DNA from 2 places in the Polaromonas sp. P1_G1 genome. Region 2 is predicted to be linked to the other one. Evidence: riboswitches for the same ligand, from Rfam matches in the RefSeq annotation. Region 2 holds a riboswitch; the other holds the start of a gene.
The links. Region 2 has a riboswitch for glycine ahead of AC1D1Y_RS06470 (D-amino acid dehydrogenase). Riboswitches for the same ligand answer to the same signal wherever they lie in the genome.
Positions count from the first base shown of each region.

Region 1 (9,273 bases), on a different contig from region 2:
TCAACCCGTTTCTGGAACACCGTCTGGCCGACATTGCCAAGGACCACGCGCAGAAGAAGCTGCGCCGCCTGGCACCCGTGGTAGAGCGCGCCGTGGCGCTGCAACTGCCCATCGCACAGACCCAGCTGCGCAATGCCTTGGCCGAAACCGGGGGCTTGGGGTGAGGGCCGGCGGCTTTTGAATGCATGCTGCGGCGCAACATCCAACGCCGCGAACCCTCATGCCTGCCTTCTACCAGGGGAACAAGTAGCCGGCCCCTCAGCGCCCGACTGTGGAACGGAAATCCACCACAATTGCAGCTCCCGGGGTTACGATGCGTGAACCATTCACTCCGTCGGTGGTTCCATGGTGGCACTAGCCGCACAACTTGATTCGCCCCGCCGGCTGCACAAGAAGACCAGCGACCGGCCGCAGGACTGGCTAGGCACAACGCCCCTGCTGGACCTGGACGACACCAAGTTGCGCCTGAAGGCTCGCGCGCTTGTCCAGCTGTGCCGCACCGACCGGGACAAGGCACTGGCCATCTATCGCTTCGTCAAGCGCCTGCCCTATACCAAGAGAGTCAAGCTGCAGTACCCGACGGCCCGCGACGTACTCGAGGCGCGCGGGGGCGACGGCGACGACAAGGCGACCTTGCTGATCGCACTGATGCGCTCTGCCGGCATCCCGGCGCGACTGCGCTACATGGAGATGCGCGGCGAGATGCTGCGCGGCCTGATCCCCAGAGCCACGCCGGCGGCGCGCCCGCTGGCGGAAATCTGGCTGGGCCGTTGGGTGCGTACCGATACCTATATTTTCGATGCCGAATACGTGGCCGCCGCCCGCGAACGCCTGCAAGCGAACGGCTGGGAATGCGGCTGGGGTATCCACATCAATGCCCAGCTTCTGTGGGACGGGAAGAACGACGCCTTCCTCGGCGGTATGCCTACCGACCAGGACCCCATGCTCACACGGCTTCTGTGCGTGGTGAGCGATCCCCTGGAACTGGTGTCGGAATCCTTGCGGGCCAGCGGGCTGCGTTACCGCCGGTCGGTACGGGCCCTGCAATGGAATATGCTGGCGCCCACCATGATGCGGGCCATTCGCGAGCTACGGGCCGGCTCCCGTTTTTATTGAAATGCGTTGCGTGGCCTAGCCTATTCGCCGCAACAAGCCCGGCACGGATGACACCAGCATCGCCAGGCCCGAGCAGGTCAGCAGGCTCAGCACCAGCCTGCGAAAAGCCAGGTCGCTGATGCCCATGTACACCCGTCCACCGAGCCAGGCGGGAATCAGCGCGGCAGGCGCCACGATGGCCAGCATGGGAAGCGTCTCGCGGGTGACCAGGCCGGCGGCCGCGTAGCTGGCCATGGTGACGGTCAACACGGCCAGATTGAAGTTCTGGATGACGGCGCGCTGGGCACTTTTCTCATAGCCCCGCAGCGTGCACCACAGCGTCGGAATAACACCGCTGAAGCCACCTAATGCACCCATAAAACCGCCCGCCGCGCCTATCGCGCCATCGGCGACGCGGCCGCCATGGTGGATGCGTGGAAGCTTGCCCGAAAACAGCATGGCCGGGCACCATGCCGTCAGCAGCACGCCGAGAAACAGCTTGAACAGCTGGACGTCAAGCCGCGGCAACAACAGTAAACCCAACGGCAGCCCGAGCAAGCCGCCGGCCAGGAATGGCAGCAGGCGCTTCCAGTCGGTCACGCGGCTGACCGTGAAAGCCGCCATGACCTGGCCTGTCAGCCCACCGAAAACGGCCATGACAGCCGCCAGTTTCGGGTCTATGGCCCAGGCCCAGAAAGACATGGCCACCAGGCTGAAGCCAAAACCCGACAGGCCCTGGACAAACCCCGCGGCCGCCGCGCCCACAATGATCAGGACGAGCGTGGCGTCCATGCGGCGGGCAAAGTGGCGTGAAGCAAGAGAAGCGTCTTAAGCGTAGTCGCTCACCGGCACGCAGCTGCAGAACAGGTTGCGGTCGCCGTAGACGTTGTCGACCCGGCCCACGGGCGGCCAGTACTTCACCAGCTTGAGCGAAGCCAGCGGGAAGGCGCCGGTTTCGCGTGAGTAAGGCCTGTCCCAGTCGGCGCCCAGCAGGCTGGCCGCTGTGTGCGGCGCATGCTTGAGCGGGTTGTTGTCCTGCGGCCATTGGCCGGCTTCGATCTTGCGGATCTCGTCGCGGATGGCGATCATCGCGTCGATGAAGCGGTCCAGCTCGGCCAGGGTTTCGCTTTCGGTCGGCTCGACCATCAGCGTGCCGGGCACGGGGAAGCTCAGCGTGGGCGCATGAAAGCCGTAGTCCATCAGGCGCTTGGCGACGTCTTCGGCGCTGACGCCGCTGGTTTCTTTCAGCGGCCGCAAATCGAGAATGCACTCGTGGGCCACATGGCCGTTTTCGCTGGCGTAGAGCGTCGGGTAATGATCTTTTAGGCGCGAGCTGATGTAGTTGGCGCTCAGGATGGCGACCTCGGTGGCCTGCGTCAGGCCCTCGGGGCCCATCATGCGGCAGTACATCCAGCTGATGGGCAGCACCGCGGCATTGCCTAAAGGCGCGGCCGAGACGGCGCCCACGCCGTTGACGGGAATGCCCGCCGTGGCATGGCCGGGAAGGTAAGGCACCAGGTCGGCCACCACACACACAGGGCCCACACCCGGGCCGCCGCCGCCGTGCGGAATGCAGAAGGTCTTGTGCAGGTTCAGGTGGCTCACGTCGCCGCCGAACTCGCCCGGCGCGGCCACGCCGACCAGCGCGTTCATGTTGGCGCCGTCCACGTAGACACGGCCGCCATGGCTGTGCACCATCGCGCAGAGTTCTTTCACCTGCGTTTCAAACACGCCGTGCGTGCTGGGGTAGGTGATCATCACGCAGGCCAGCTTGGCGCTGTGCTGTTCGCACTTGGCCTTGAGGTCGGCCATGTCGACGTTGCCCTGCGCGTCGCAGGCGGTGACGACGACCGTCATGCCCACCATCTGCGCGCTGGCCGGGTTGGTGCCGTGGGCCGACGAGGGGATCAGGCAGATGTTGCGGTGGCCCTGGCCCTGGGCTTCATGGAAGGCCTTGATGACCAGCAGGCCCGCGTATTCGCCCTGCGAGCCGGCATTGGGCTGCAGGCTGATGCCGGCATAACCGGTGGCCTGGCACAGCCAGTCGCGCAACTGCTTGTCGAGCTCGGCATAACCCTGCAACTGCTCGGCGGGCGCAAAGGGGTGAATGTTGGCGAACTCGGGCCAGGTGATGGGAATCATCTCGCTGGTCGCGTTGAGTTTCATGGTGCAGCTGCCCAGCGGGATCATGCTGCGGTCCAGGGCCAGGTCTTTGTCGCTCAGCATGCGGATGTAGCGCAGCATGCCGGTTTCGGAGTGATGCGTGTTGAACACCGGGTGCGTGAGGAAGGCCGTGGTGCGGCGCAGGTCGGCGGGGATCAGCGACTCCACGCCTTTTTCAAAGGCGCTCACCACGGGGATCGTCTGGCCGGGCTTGGCGAAGAAGGACCAGAGCAGCTCGATGTCCTTGCGGCTGGTGGTTTCGTCCAGCGACACGCCGAGGTGGTTGTTCAGGCGAAAGCGCAGGTTGGCGCCGGACTGGCGCGCGCGCTCGGCGATTGCATTGGTCGCCTCGCCGGTCTTCACCGTCACGGAGTCAAAGGCGCCGGTGTTGGTGATCTCATAGCCGAGTTCCTGCAGGCCGCGCACGAAGACAGCCGTGTAGGCGGCCACGCGTTCGGCGATGCGCTTCAAGCCTTGTGGGCCGTGGTAGACCGCGTACATGCTGGCGATCACCGCCGGCAGCACCTGCGCGGTGCAGATGTTGGAGGTGGCTTTTTCGCGGCGGATGTGCTGCTCGCGCGTCTGCAGCGCGAGGCGGTAGGTCGGGTTGCCGTGGCTGTCGACGCTGACGCCGACCAGGCGGCCCGGCAGCGAGCGTTTGAACTCGTCGCGGCAGGCGAGGTAAGCCGCGTGCGGCCCGCCGTTTCCCATGGGCATGCCGAAGCGCTGGGTGTTGCCCAGCACGATGTCGGCGTCCCATTCGCCGGGCGGGGCCAGCAGCGTGAGCGCCAGCAGGTCGGCCGCGACGCACAGGGCCGCGCCGTCGACGTGGGCCTGGCCCGCAAGCGGGCGCAGGTCGTGGATGCTGCCGGTGGTGGCCGGGTACTGGGCCAGCACGCCGAAGTAGTCGCCCTCGGCCATGAGCAGGGGCAGGGTGGCCGACGCCGTGCTGACCTTGACTTCAATGCCCAGCGGCTTGGCGCGGGTCTGGATCACCTCGATGGTCTGCGGATGGCAGTCACCGGCCACGATGAAGACGTTGCTTTTGCTTTTGACGCTGCGTTTGGCCAAAGTCATGGCTTCGGCGGCGGCGGTGGCCTCGTCGAGCATGGATGCGTTGGCGATCGGCATGCCGGTCAGGTCGCAGACCATGGTCTGGAAGTTGATCAGCGCCTCCATGCGGCCCTGCGAAATCTCGGCCTGGTAGGGCGTGTAGGCCGTGTACCAGGCGGGATTCTCGAGGATGTTGCGCAGGATCACGCCCGGCGTGCAGGTGCCGTAGTAGCCCTGGCCGATGAAGTTCTTGAACACCTGGTTCTTGCCCGCGATGGCTTTCAGCTGCTTGAGCGCGGCGGCTTCCGTGACCGGGGCCGGGATGGCCATGGGCGTGCTGCGCGCGATGGAGCGTGGAACGATGCCTTCGACCAGCTCGCGGCGCGAGGCCGAGCCCACGATGCTGAGCATGTGGACTTCGTCGGTCTCGTCAATGCCGATGTGGCGCGCGATGAACTCGGAAGGGTTTTCAAGGTCGCCCAGGGGCTTGGCGGTTTGCATCAACATGTCGGGTCCCGTGTCAGGCTTGGCAGCCAGGAGTCAGAAAACAGAAAAAAGGAGCGGAAAAAATCAGGCCGAGAAAGCCGTGTAGCGGGTCTCGTCCATCAGCGCGTTGAGCTGCGAAGGGTCGGACAGCTTGATCTTGAAGAACCAGCCGGCGCCCATGGGGTCGCTGTTGGCCAGGGACGGGTCGTCCTTCAGGGCTTCATTGATGGCGGTCACTTCGCCGCTCACAGGCATGTAGACGTCGGCGGCGGCCTTGACCGACTCGACGACGCCGGCGGTTTCCTTTTGCGCGAAGGTCGTGCCCACGGCGGGGAGGTCCACAAACACCACGTCGCCCAGCGCGTCCTGCGCATGCACGGTGATGCCGACGGTGGCGATGTCGCCTTCAATCTTGAGCCATTCGTGGTCTTCGGTGTATTTGACGGTCATGAAAATCTCCAGGGGTTAAGGGGGTGGGGATGGCAGGGTTCAGCCGCGGAAGTAGCGGTTGGGGACAAAAGGCATGGCCGCGACTTCCATGGGGACGGGCTTGCCGCGCACGATGGCGTTGACGCGCGTGCCCAGGGCGGCGAATTCGGGTTTCACATAGCCCATGGCGACCGGTTGGTTGATCGTGGGGCCCAGCAGGCCGCTGGTGACTTCGCCGATCACCGTGCCGTCGATGGATTGCAGCTCGGTGTGGTCGCGCACGGGCACGCGCTCCAGCGCCACCAGGCCCACACGCTTGCGGGCCAGCGCGGCGGGGTCGGCCAGTTGTGCCAGGATTTTGTCCGCGCCCGGGAATCCGCCGGCGCGCGCGCCACCGGTGCGCCGCACTTTTTGCATGGCCCAGTTGAGGCTGGCTTCGACCGGCGTGGTCGTCGTGTCGATGTCGTTGCCGTAGAGGCAGAGGCCGGCTTCCAGGCGCAGCGAGTTGCGTGCGCCCAAGCCTATGGGCTTGACCTCGGGCTGGGCCAGCAGCGCGCGCGCCAGCGTTTCGGCCTGGGACGCATGAACGGAAATTTCAAAACCGTCTTCGCCGGTGTAGCCGCTGCGCGTGAGGAAGCAGTCACAGCCGGCGACGCTGAAGCGCCCGCCGGTCATGAACACGAGCTTTTCGACGCCGGGCGCCAGGCGCTGTAGCGCGGTGACGGCCTGCGGGCCCTGCAGTGCCAGCAGCGCCATCTCGGGCATGGGAATGACCTGGCAGCGCGCGCCGATTTTTGCCTGGATGTGCGCGATGTCGCCCACCTTGCAGGCGCCGTTGACGATGACGAAGAGGTCGCCGCCGTTCGCGTAATCGCGGTTGAAAAACATCAGGTCGTCGATGATGCCGCCTTCGTCATTGAGCAGCAGGCCGTAGCGCTGCTTGCCGGCCGGCAGGTCGATCACGTCGACCGGAATCAGCGATTCGAGCGCCGCCGCGGCGTCGGAACCCACCAGGCGCAGCTGGCCCATGTGGGACACGTCGAAGAGGCCGGCGGCCTGGCGCGTATGAAGGTGTTCGGCCATCAGCCCTGCGGGGTATTGCACCGGCATGGAATAGCCTGCGAAGGGCACCATGCGCGCGCCGAGTTCCACGTGCAGGTCATGCAGTGGCGTTTTCAGCAGGGTTTCAGGGGCGGCGGAAGAGGTGGACGAATCGGACAAGGCATTCTCCAGAGGGGCAAACAGGTTCTAAATCCATGGGTGCCCCTGCTGTCCACTTTACCTGAGAGATTCACCCGGCGATGCGGATTTGCTCCTTCGGTGGGCCGCTTTGAAAACGGCCTCTCTCCAGTAGGGAACGCCTTGCCGCGTGGTGCGCCGCAGGGCGGTTGCCAGTCCTTTTGCCTGAGCGTTCAGTGCACCAAAAAGGGTTGCCCCGGGGTGTACGTGCGCCTTCGGCGGTTTTCGCTGGGAAAACTCTCTCCTGACCCCGCCGAGTGTAACTTAGGCCGCCCACAAGACCCTCCCGGCGATGCTGGCCAAGTCTTGCACCCTCTCCCTCTGGGAGAGGGCGGGGTGAGGGCTGCGGCCTTCAAACATGCGCAGCGAAATATCAAGCGCCGACAGCCCCCATCCCTGCCTTCCCCCMGCGGGGGAAGGAGCAAAACCAAAAGACACGACTGCAGCGCGCCGCTTCTTTCTTACTCCCTCTCCCCCTGGGAGAGGGCAGGGGCTGAGCGCTGCGGCTCTGGATGCGCCTGCGCGCATCCGGACAGCGCGAAGAAGCCCAGGCTCTGACTGGGTTGCGGTCTGCAAGACAGGGCCGCGGCTTACGCATGAAAGCTTTGGGTATTTGCCGCCGCCGGCCCTCACTCCAACCCTCTCCCCAGGGGGAGAGGGGGTAAAACCTCAGGGGTTTGGTCGCGGCTCTCAGGTCGCTACGCCACGATGTCTATGTGCTGCGGCAGCAGCATGGCGATGCGCTCGCTGATGGAGTCGGCACGCTCGTGGCCCGCGATTTTTTCGATTTCTTCGATCATTTCGCGCGAGGCGGCCAGCATGCTGTCGCGGTCCTTGGCGTTGCGCAGCGCTTCGCGAAAGCGCTCGGCCATCACCGGGTCGCGCCGGGCGAACATGCGTTCGCAGATATCAAAAAGAAACATGCGCGTCGTGGCCAGCGAGCGTTTGCCTTCAAACTGGTCGGCCGAGACCTGGATGGCCTGCGTGGTTTCGGGGCTCGGGAAGTTCTGTAGCTGCGCTGGCGTGGGTTTGGGTAGGGGGGCAGAGGCCGGTGTGGGGGCGGACGTTTTGCCCGGATGGGCCTCCAGAAAGCCTTCGCGCAACAGCCGCAGGGCGATGGCCTCGCCGTCGCCGTCGAACAGCGGGCGGAAGTCCTGGGCTGACTTGCTGCCGTCGGCCATCAGCAGCAGGGTGCGCTCGCGCTGGCCTAGCGTTCTCACGCCGGGCTTGAGCTCGGCGCGGGCACGGTCGGTTTTGTGGAGCTGCATGGATTTCATCCTGAAATGAAAGCCTGAGCATTACCTCCATAGATGACAAAGGCGTGAAACCCCGCCTGAAAAAAAGCTATTTGGCGTAGACCAGGTCGCGCAGCCCCAGCGAGAGTTGCGGTACGTAAGTGATCACCATCAGGCAAACCAATATGACCGCTACAAAAGGCAGCAGGTGGGTCACGATGCGGTCCAGCGATATCCTGGCGACGGTGCAGGCCGCGAACAGGTTCACGCCGAAAGGCGGCGTGATCATGCCGAGCGCGAGGTTGACCACCATCACCAGGCCGAAGTGCACCGGGTCTATGCCGAAGTGCACCGCCACCGGCGCCAGGATGGGCGCCAGCACGATGATGGCGGCGCTGGTCTCGATGAACATGCCGATGATGAACAGCGCCGCGTTGACGCCCAGCAGGAAGAGGGCGGGCGACTTCAGCACTTCCTGCAGCCAGTGGCCTATGGCGTCCGGCACGCCGGCCCGGGTGATCAGGAAGGCGAACAAGCCAGCGTTGGCGATGATGAACATGATCACGGCGCTGGAAATTACCGACTTGCGCAGGATGACATACAGGTCCGCCAGCTTGATCTCGCGGTAGATCACGATGCCGACGACCAGCGCATAAAACACCGCCACCGCCGAGGCTTCGGTCGGCGTGAAAATCCCACCGTAAATGCCGCCCAGGATGATCACCGGCATCAGTAGCGCCCAGCCGGCCTGCCAGGTCGCCTTGCCGAAACTCAGGCGGCCGTCGCCATCCTGTTTGCCCCAGCCCTTCCAGCGGCAGTACAGGTGCACAAACAGCATCAGCGCGAAGCCTATCAGCAGTCCGGGGCCGAAGCCGGCGATGAAAAGCTCGCCGATGGAGACTTCGGCGCTCACGCCGTAGAGGATCATGGGGATCGACGGCGGAATGATCACGCCCAGCTCCGCGCTGGTGGCCTGCAGGGCCGCGGCGTAGGCCGTGGGGTAGCCGTGCTTGATGAGCGCGGGGATCAGGATGGCGCCTATGGCGAAGGTGGTGGCCACGGACGAGCCGGAGACGGCCGCGAAAATCATGCAGGTCAGCACGCAGGTCATGGGCAGGCCGCCCTGGACGCCGCCCACGATGCTTTTAGCGAACTCGACCAGCCGGCGCGAGATGCCGCCGGTTTCCATCAGGTTACCGGCCAGGATGAAGAAGGGGATCGCGGCCAGCGGGAATTTGTTGATCGAGGAGAACATCTCCTTGACGGAGATCAGCATGTTGGCGTTGGACGCCTGGATGCCGAAGATGGAGGCCAGGCCGATGGACACCGCCACGGAGACGGTGAGCGCAAAGCACAGCACCATGGTGGAGATCATCACTGCAGTCATTGCGCCGTCTCCAGTTCGTTACGCTGCGGATCCAGCAGGTTGCCGATGATGCCGATCACGCAGAACATGCCGCCCACCGGCATGGCCACATAACCCCAGAACATCGAGACCGATTCCAGGCCCGCCATGGACTGCACGCGGCCGCGCAGCGAATAGTCCCAGCCCCACCAGACGATGACGGCGACC
Region 1 is NZ_JBFUBU010000035.1:7,519-16,791, forward strand. Features, by position in the region: gene AC1D1Y_RS17680 (mannitol dehydrogenase family protein) at 1-164, shown strand, start outside; gene AC1D1Y_RS17685 (transglutaminase-like domain-containing protein) at 346-1,116, shown strand; gene AC1D1Y_RS17690 (sulfite exporter TauE/SafE family protein) at 1,132-1,887, opposite strand; gene gcvP (aminomethyl-transferring glycine dehydrogenase) at 1,924-4,818, opposite strand; gene gcvH (glycine cleavage system protein GcvH) at 4,882-5,247, opposite strand; gene gcvT (glycine cleavage system aminomethyltransferase GcvT) at 5,287-6,447, opposite strand; glycine riboswitch at 6,486-6,587, opposite strand; glycine riboswitch at 6,609-6,722, opposite strand; gene AC1D1Y_RS17710 (hypothetical protein) at 7,164-7,733, opposite strand; gene AC1D1Y_RS17715 (TRAP transporter large permease) at 7,810-9,087, opposite strand; gene AC1D1Y_RS17720 (TRAP transporter small permease) at 9,084-9,273, opposite strand, start outside.
Region 1: it holds a riboswitch for glycine, as region 2 does, so the genes downstream of both, gcvT (glycine cleavage system aminomethyltransferase GcvT) here and AC1D1Y_RS06470 (D-amino acid dehydrogenase) in region 2, are expected to answer to the same signal.

Region 2 (9,273 bases):
ATGACAGGCATGTATGCGACGGTGGCGATTTTGGCTGCGCTGCGCCATGCCGAGAAAACCGGCGAGGGCCAGCAGGTGGACATGGCGCTGCTGGACACGCAGGTGGCGATGCTGGCCAACCTGGGTGCCAACTACCTGGTCAGCGGCAAGGCGCCGGGTCGGGCGGGCAATGCGCACCAGAACATCGTGCCCTACCAGGTGTTTGAAGTCGCACCGGCCGTTGACGGCAGCAAAGACCATTTGATTTTGGCGGTGGGCAATGACTCGCAGTATGCGAAGTTCTGCGCGGTGGCGAATATCCCAGAGCTGGCGACCAACCCGCTGTTCGCGAAGAACCGCGACCGCGTGCTGAACCGCGGCAAGCTGGTGCCGATATTGGAAGCGGTCATGAAGACGCGCGGCAAGGCCGACTGGCTGGCGGCGCTGGAGGCGGCGAAAGTGCCTTGCGGCGCGATCAACAGCCTGGCTGAGGTGTTTGCCGACCCGCAGATTGAAGCGCGCGGCATGGTGACCGAATGGCATCACCCGGTGAAGGACGACTTGAAGCTGGTCTCCAGCCCGATGCGCCTGAGCGCCACGCCGGTGCGCACCGACCTGCCGCCGCCGCTGCTGGGCCAGCACACCGATGAGGTGCTGCGCGAACTGCTGAACTATTCCGACGCGAAGCTGTCGGAGTTAAAGGGCGGCAAGACAATTTGACGCGGCAAGTCCGCACAAAAACCTGATGCAAATACCTGATTCAAAGAGGTGACGCGATGAAACACAATTTTGTTCTGGTGCACGGTGCCTGGCATGGCGGCTGGTGCTGGCGGCGCGTGGCGCAGGTGCTGCAGCTGGACCACCACAAGGCCTTTGCCGTGACGCTGACGGGCCTCGGTGAGCGGGCGCATTTGCTGTCGCCGGCCATCAACCTTGACACCCACATCAACGACGTGATCAACCTGATCGAGGCCGAGGAGCTGCACGAGGTGACGCTGGCCGTGCATTCCTATGCCGGCATGATAGGAACGGCCGTGGCCGACCGCATGGGCGGGCGCCTCAAGCACCTGGTGTATGTGGATGCCGTGGTGCCGCAGCCGGGCGAAAGCTGGAGCAGCACGCACGACGCGGCCACGCAGCAAAAGCGCATGGCGGGGGCGCAGGCCACGGCCAATTTCAGCTTCCCGCCGCCCGACCCCGAGGTGTTCGGCCTGCAGGGCGCGGACCACGACTGGGTGCAGCGCCGGCAGACGCCGCACCCGGGCAACACCTACCAGGCGCCGCTGGACTTTGACGTGAAGCGCGTGGCGGCCGTGCCGCGCACTTTTGTGAGCTGCACAGCACCGGCGCTGGCGACCATCACGCCCAGCCGGCTGCGCGTGCGCGACCCTGCCTTCTGGGGCGGCGCCTGGCTGCCGAATTCACGGGTGGTGGAGCTGGCCACCGGCCATGACCCCATGGTGACCGAGCCGGCGGCGCTGGCGCACATCCTGCTGGAGTGCGCCGAATGAAGGCAGTGGGCAGGCGCGGTTTTACGGCGGCGCTGGCGGGCAGCCTGGCCTGGCCGCTGCAGGCTCAGGCCAAGGACAGCGCGTTGCCGGTGCCGGCGTCGCTGCCCGCGGCGGCCGGGCTGGCCGCCGCGCGCGGCGAGCCGCTGGTGCTGCTGGTCACCCTGCCCGGCTGCCCTTATTGCGAACTGGTGCGGCGCAATTACCTGCTGCCCGCGCGCAAGGAGACCGGGCTGGAGGCCTGGCAGCTCAACGTCACCGACAGCCACACGCCGCTGACGGGTTTTGACGGCAAGGCCACGACCGCGGCCGCGCAGGCCAAGGCCTGGAAGGCGACTTTCACGCCCACGGTGCTGTTCCTGGGCCCGCAGGGGCAGAAGCTGGCCGAACCGCTGGTGGGCGCGGCGATCCCGGATTTTTACGGAGCCTACCTGGACGAGCGCCTGGTGCTGGCGCGCCGGGCGGTGGTGGCGCTGCGTTAGGGCCTGATAACGCCATGACGGACGCCGGGTCGCTGCAGGCCGCCATCCACGAGGAAGTAGCGCTGCGGGCCTATGATCCAGGCTGGCCCGGCCTGTTCGAGGCGGAGCGCGAACGGCTGCTGTCCCTGTTTGCCGATGGTTTCATCGCCATTGAGCACATAGGCAGCACGGCCGTGCCGGGGCTGGTCGCCAAGCCGGTGATCGACATCCTGGCCGGTGTAGCCTCGATGGCGGCGGCCAGGGCGCTGGTGGGGCCGCTGTGCGCCGAGGGCTACACGGCCTCGGCCGAATTTAATGCCTCGCTGGTCGACCGCCAATGGCTGATGCGCTGGGCCGGCGGGCATCGCACACACCACCTGCATCTGGCGGTGCATGGCGGCGGGCTGTGGGCACAGCGCCTGCGTTTTCGCGATGCGCTGCGGGCGGATGCCGCGCTGGCGGCGCGTTATGCGGTGCTCAAGGCGGAGCTGGCGGCCCGGCACCCGCGTGACCGTGAGGCCTATACCGAAGGCAAGGCCGCGTTTGTGCGTTCGGTGTGTGAAGGCTGAACGCCCGCCCTGCTAGCTACTATTAAGCCGCTGAATCAACCCGCTGGACCTGTACTGGACGCCGGATTCGCGCTTGGCAAATGCGGCTTCGGTGGTAAATTCAAAGCGTTCAAGCAGGAGAGCGCTGCCCCCAAAGGGCGGCCACCGAAGGCGCAAACTTCCATAATCGCTCAGGTCCCGTACTGCCCGGAAACACACAGCCGTCTGGAGAGACGCCGCATGCAAGGTGCGGCGCACCGAAGGAGCAAAGCCGTTGCGAAAGCAGCGGCTGAATCTCTCAGGTACCAAGGACAGTGGAAGCGGCCGCAAGCCTGCGATGGCCTGGCGGTTGCCATGACTCTCTTTTGACTCAAGCCCCCCTCAAGGCATTGCACTTGCGCAACTGCCATTTCTGCTTGAAAAAAGGAATTGCCATGAAAGTCATGGTTTTGGGTGCGGGTGTCACGGGGGTCACGACGGCCTGGTATCTGGCGCAGCGCGGGCATGAGGTCACGGTGGTTGAGCGGCGCGGCGCGGCCGCGATGGAAACCAGCTTTGCCAACGGCGGGCAGATTTCCGTAAGCCACGCGGAGCCCTGGGCCAACCCGGGTGCGCCGCTCAAGGTGCTGCAGTGGCTGGCGCGGGAAGACGCGCCGCTGCTGTTCCGGCTGCGGGCCGATGTGAACCAGTGGCTGTGGGGCCTGGAGTTTTTGCGCAACTGCACGCCGGCGCGCACCGCGCAAAACATCCGGCAGATCGTGAACCTGGGCATGTACAGCCGGGGCGCGCTGCAAAAACTGCGCGCCGAACTGGGCCTGCAGTACGACGCGAAGACCCAAGGCATCCTGCATTTCTATACGAGCCAGGCCGAGTACGACGCGGCGCAGGAGCCGGCGCGCATCATGCGCGAGCACGGCTGTGAACTTGACATGAAAACCGCCGACGAATGTGTGGCGATTGAGCCCGCGCTGGCGCAGTGCCGCGCCAGCATTGTGGGCGGCAGCATGACGCCCAGCGACGAGTCGGGCGACGCCCAGGCTTTTACCGCCGCGCTGGCCGCGCGCTGCGAGCAGGCAGGCGTGAAGTTTCTCTACAACACCAACATCCTGGACGTGCTGGCCAGCGGCGGGCAACTGGACGGCGTGCTGGTCGCCGGGGGCCACGGCGAGGCGGGCGGGCGCGTCGAGATGCTGAAGGCCGACGCCTATGTGATGTGCCTGGGCGCTTTCAGCGCGCCGTGGGCGAAGCGGCTGGGAAAGAGCCTGCGCATCTACCCGGCCAAGGGTTATTCGGTGACGCTGCCGGTGATCAACGAGGCGGCTTCCTACCAGGTGAGCCTGACGGACGACGAGTACAAGCTGGTGTTCTCGCGCTTCGGCAATCGCCTGCGCATCGCGGGCACGGCGGAACTCAATGGCTACAACACCGAGCTGAACCTGGTGCGCTGCAACGCCATCGTGCGCCGCGTAAAGCAGCTCTTCCCGGAGATGACGGACGGCGAAGGCGCGCAGTTCTGGACCGGGCTGCGGCCGGCGACGCCCAGCAACGTACCTTACATCGGCAAGAGCAAAACCTCCAATCTCTTCCTCAACACGGGCCACGGCACGCTGGGCTGGACGCATGCCTGCGGCTCGGGCGCGGCGATTGCCGACATCGTGAGCGGGCGTATGCCTGAGGTGGACTTTGCTTTTACCGGCATGCAATCGCCGGGCCGCCCTATGGCCCTGCCGGGCATGGCGAAGGCCTGAGGGCGGGCGCCCATGCAGCGTTTGAACGGACACGGTAATATCGCCCTCCGTTCATTCGCCACCTGTCGCCATGACCTCACCCGCCACCACGCCTCCCGACGGTCTTCCCGCCTACCGCCTCCTCACGGGCCCGGATGACGCGAGTTTCTGCCACCGGGTCAGTGAGATGCTGGCGCTGGGTTATGCACTTTACGGCTCGCCGGCGGCGACCTTCAATGGCGAAAGGGTGATCGTGGCGCAGGCGCTGCTGTGGCCTTCGGTTCGGAGCGACAAACCATGAGCGCTCCCTTGAATACCGCTACCCTGCAGGCGATGGCGGACTTCCCGAACCAGCTCGAGCAGTTTTACGCGGCCATTCCCGAAAGCCACAGCGACTGGACGCCTTCGTCGTGGGAGGGCATCCCGAGCGAGACTTTTTCGGCGCTGGGCCAGGTCTGCCATGTCAGGGACATCGAGATCGACGGCTACCATGTGCGGCTCCAGCGCACGCTTACCGAGACGAACCCGGTGCTGGCATCGCTGGATGGCTATGAGCTTGAGAAGGAGCGCCATTACGCAGCAGCCGACGCGCGGGAAGCCCTGGCGGCGTTCCGGGCGGCCCGCCTCAAAACGATGGCGATGCTGTCGGCTGTCACGCCGCTGCAGCTGGACCGCAGGGCGGAATTCGAAGGCTACGGCGCGCTGACCTTGCGCAGCCTGGTGCACTACCTGTGCAGCCACGACCAGCAGCACCTGGCCGGCCTGCAGTGGCTGCTCGGCAAGATTGACGCGTCCCGCGCGGCGAGCGCCGGGCGAAATTTGTAACACCGGCCCTATCAGGAAAAGGGCTTTTCGCGCTACCTTGGTGCGCCCTTTTTCGGCGAAAAAACCACGGATCGCCCGGGGTATTCCCGCTTTATGTCCCTTCAGCGTCAGTCGGCTTGTAAGTAAAAGTTAACTTGGGCGCACACTGCTTGTACGGCTTCGTGGCCGTGCTGTCCGCGGTTGCGGTTCAAGCAATAACTTTTGGGATGAACGACATGATGACGGTTTATTGGCGTAATGCGGCGGTGCTGGCAGGCACAGCCCTGGCTCTGGGTTCCACCGTGGCGCAGACCGAGAACCCGCGCCCCCCCAAAACAAAAGCTGCCGCCGCGCCGGCAGCCGAAAAGTTTTCAGGCCCGCGCGAAAAAATGGTGGTGGCCATGCCCAAAACCTACGGCAAGACCGAAACCATGGCCTTGTGGGGCGACTACTTCAGCCACCTGTCGCGCTGCGCCAATGTGGAGCTGCAGAACGCCCAGGGCGATTCGCTGGAGCGCACCAGCAACGTGGACATCCTGGGCGAGAAGGAGCTGATCGAGGCCCTTTCGACCGGCAAGGCCCAGATCGGGCAAGTGAACCCCGGCCTGGCCGCGCAGATGGTGACCGCCGGGCAGGCTGCGCCCTTCGCGGTGCCGGGCAACAAGGCGACGGGCCAGCGCAATTCCTACAAGCTGATCCTGATCACGCGCATCGACAGCCCGTACCGGGAACCCAAGGACCTGGTGGGCAAAAAGATCGCGCACACCACGCCGACCTCCAATTCGGGCAACCTGGCGCCGCGCGCGCTGTTCCCGGCCCTGGGCCTGACGCCGGACAAGGACTACGAAGTGGTTTTCTCCAACGGCCATGAGCGCTCGGTGACGGGCGTGATGCACGGCTTCTACCCCGCCGCGGCGGTGGCCAGCGATTTGTACCAGCGCATGGTCGTGAAGGGCGACGTCAAGGGATCGAGCATACGCACGATCTGGGAAAGCCCGCCTTTCATGACGGAAACCTGGACCATGAACAAAGAGGTGTCGCCGGAGCTGCAAGCCCGGGTCAAGAAGTGCTCGTTCAGCTACAGCTTCTCGCCCACGCTGAAGAAGCAGCTGCCCGGCAACGACACTTTCTTGCCGATCAATTTCGACCGCGACTTCGCGACGGTGATGCAGGTCTACCGCTCCACTCAAAAGAAGTAAAAGGCCCCCACGGTCGCTCACTTCGTGTAGCTCCCTGCCCCCCGAGGGGGCCGCTGCGCCTGCGGCCCGGCAAAGCCGGTTCCGCGGCCCCTGCTGGGTTAAAGAGCCCACCTTAACCGTCGCGCCCAGTTCCGCACCAGTTGGGGCCGCGGGACTGGCTTTGCCAGACCGCAGGCGCCGTCCCCTTGAGGGGAGAACAAGCTACACGCAGTGAGCTTGGACAGGGGTGTACCAATTACATGAGCCTGGACGGGGGTGTACCAATGTTTAGCTCAGGATTTCTTTTACGGCGAGTTTGCTTTTGCCGCTCAGGCGCATGGCCTGCAGTGCCGTACGCGTGGTGGCCGGCAAAGCCAGGCCCTGCGCCAGCTTAAGTTCCAGCAACAGCTCCAGTAGTGGCGACAGGTCTTTGCGCGGTGCGTCGGGCTGCACCTCTGCCATGGCGCACAGCAGCGCGAACACGGCGGCGGGCATGGCGGCCTGGGCCTGCGCGGCGGCTGCCAGACTCTTTCCCAGACGCGGGCCTTTGACCAGCGGCGCGGCCCACAAGCGCGCCAAAGTCTTGCCCATGGCCGTCACGTTCAGACGCCCGTCTTGCACGCTGCGCGCCAACGCGTCTACCGCCAGCGCCGTCTGTCCCGGCTCTTTGCCGGCCAGGCCCACAGCCAGCAGCAGGCATGCCATCGGCGTCATGGGCGTGGTGGGCTGCAGCAGTACGTCCAGGTAGGCGCGGTTTTGCCACTCCGCTTCCCACCAATCCATATTGTTGCCCAAGGCACGTGCGCCTTCCGCAAAGAATGGTTCCAGGTTGGCGGGCTGCAGGCTGGCGGCAAAGCGAATGGTCGATGCGTCGAGTTCGGTTTGCCAGCGCTCGTGCGTCAGGTGTTTGGCACACAGGGCAATACCGTAGTGGTGCTGATCTGCCGGCCGCAGCTCGGGCATACAGGTGACATACAGGGTGTGGAACACGTAGCCGGCTTCGCTGGGCTCACTGCTGCTGACATGCCAGTCCAGTTGCGCGGCGGCGGGGCCATTGGGTCCCACGCTGCCGAACGCTGCGAGCGTGAGCGCATCGTCCGTGCCGGGCGAGCGTGTGCGGGCGGCGGCCACGAACAACGTTTGCGCAACGGCATCATGCGGCACGATCACTGTGTCCCCCAGCGCATAGCGCAGGGCTTGCACCACAGGCTGATCCTTCAGCGAACGCGCCTGTTGCAACGCTTCGCGGGCGGCGTCCGGGTCCATGCTGGCGGGCACCAGGCGCATCAATGCAAACACCGGCTCGGACAGAGGCAAGGCCGTGCCCGCCTGCTGGCAGGCCGCGAGGCGTGCCACCAGCTGCCTGGGGTCTATGAAGCCCCCACGGTGTGTGGGTGCTGAAAGAGGTGCCAGGCCCAGGCCGGCAGCCGCTTGCGCCATCAGGCTGAGCGTGCGCTGGGCAATGAAGCGATGTGTGCCGGCCTTGAGGCCAGACTCGGCCGCCCCCGCCGAGGCCATTGGCTCTGTGGCAATGGCCTCGCCGCCCAATGCGCAGGCCATGAGCTGGGCCAGCGCAAAGCCCAGTGGCTTGTTATCCCATTCCAGGCGCCTGGCGCGCTTCTTCAAAGCCAGGAACGCAGCCTGGTCTGCTGCGGGTATCGGGGCCAGGCGCACCAACGCTTCCGCCACGCGCTCCCACTCGTCCACATCGGCCGGGTTTTCCAGCGCGTAGGCCAGGCGCTCGACCAGGTCGGCCACGTGTAACAGGGGTTGCAATGCGCGGCTGGCATCAAGCGGCGAGAGCCTGGCAGGCGCCGAAGGCAATGAAGGGGCGGATAAACCGTCGCCTGCCGGTGCGCTCGTGGTTGTCGTGACAGCGGCTCCCGCACTGCCCACCAGCTTGCCCAGCGCGGCCTGGTTGACGGCCGCCACAAACGGCAGGTAGCCTCGCGCCACTTCCTGGCCTGCAGCGTCCAGTCCCCAGTTTTGCAAACAAGCGATGGTCTTTTTTTGCACGTCCGGCGCCGTGTGAGCCAGGGCGTGCGCGGCCATGGCGCTGATGCTCGCGGCACGCGCGGGCGTGTTCTTCACCACCTGGCCCAACAGCTCCAGCCCCGACAGCACGCGGCCCTTGATTGCGGAGGTCACCACGGGCTGCAGGGCCTCACAAACCTGCGCGTCGTCTATATGGCCGTCCTTGTACAAGCGTGGAAGGGCATCCATGGCCAGGCCCACGGTGGGCGCAATGCGGCTATGGCACAGCGCCAGGTAGCGAGGGGCAAAGACGGCCATTTCGTCCACGGTGGGGGCGAGGCTCTCGTGGAAGCGCGAGAACCAGCCGGACTTGAACTGCGGCCAGTCGCAGGCCAGGGCGCCCAAGGTTTTATCCAGTAACTGGGTCCGTGTATAGACGCCGCGTTCGCACAGGGTCAGGAAGGTCTGGGTCCAGGTCAACAGCGGGTCGTGGCAATATTTTTCAACGGCTGCAAAGCTGCCATCCGATGTGCCCTCATGGTCAAACAATTGCAGCAGATACGGGGCCAAGCCCGGGTCTGCGTCCACATGCTTGAGGACAATGTTGGACTCGGCCCGCAAGTCCCCAAAAAAGAGCGCTTGCACGTACTCATCGGTTTGCGGCCGCTCGATCAGCCCGGCGACGATGGCGCGGTGAACATGGCGCCGGTAGTGCCAGTTGTGCTCGCCGCGCAGTTGCTTCTCAATGGGCTGGCTTGACGGCGCGGGCTTGTAGCGTCGCCTGAAGGCCGCAATGTCCTGCACGCCGATGTGCATCCAGTAGTCTGCCGGTGGATGCTCGGAGGAGCACAGGAAACGGGCCAGGTCAATGGCGCGAAACAAGCGGTTGGCCTGATGCTTGTCCAAGGCCTTGAGCATGCGCCAGCGCGCGTGCACCAGCCGCTCCACCACCCGCAGGTTGACGGCACGTTCGGCGGGGTCCATGGCATCGATCAGGTCCATCACTCCGGTGATGTCGCCGGCCAATATGCGAACTTCGAGCGGCGAATCGCGGGCGGGCTGTGGATCAGTTTCTGGCATCGTTCTGTGGGGAC
Region 2 is NZ_JBFUBU010000010.1:15,333-24,605, reverse strand. Features, by position in the region: gene AC1D1Y_RS06490 (CaiB/BaiF CoA transferase family protein) at 1-699, shown strand, start outside; gene AC1D1Y_RS06485 (alpha/beta fold hydrolase) at 756-1,490, shown strand; gene AC1D1Y_RS06480 (thioredoxin domain-containing protein) at 1,487-1,969, shown strand; gene AC1D1Y_RS06475 (GrpB family protein) at 1,984-2,517, shown strand; glycine riboswitch at 2,712-2,820, shown strand; gene AC1D1Y_RS06470 (D-amino acid dehydrogenase) at 2,913-4,244, shown strand; gene AC1D1Y_RS06465 (DUF1737 domain-containing protein) at 4,315-4,524, shown strand; gene AC1D1Y_RS06460 (DinB family protein) at 4,521-5,048, shown strand; gene phnD (phosphate/phosphite/phosphonate ABC transporter substrate-binding protein) at 5,264-6,226, shown strand; gene AC1D1Y_RS06450 (DUF6493 family protein) at 6,494-9,259, opposite strand; gene AC1D1Y_RS06445 (SWIM zinc finger family protein) at 9,246-9,273, opposite strand, start outside.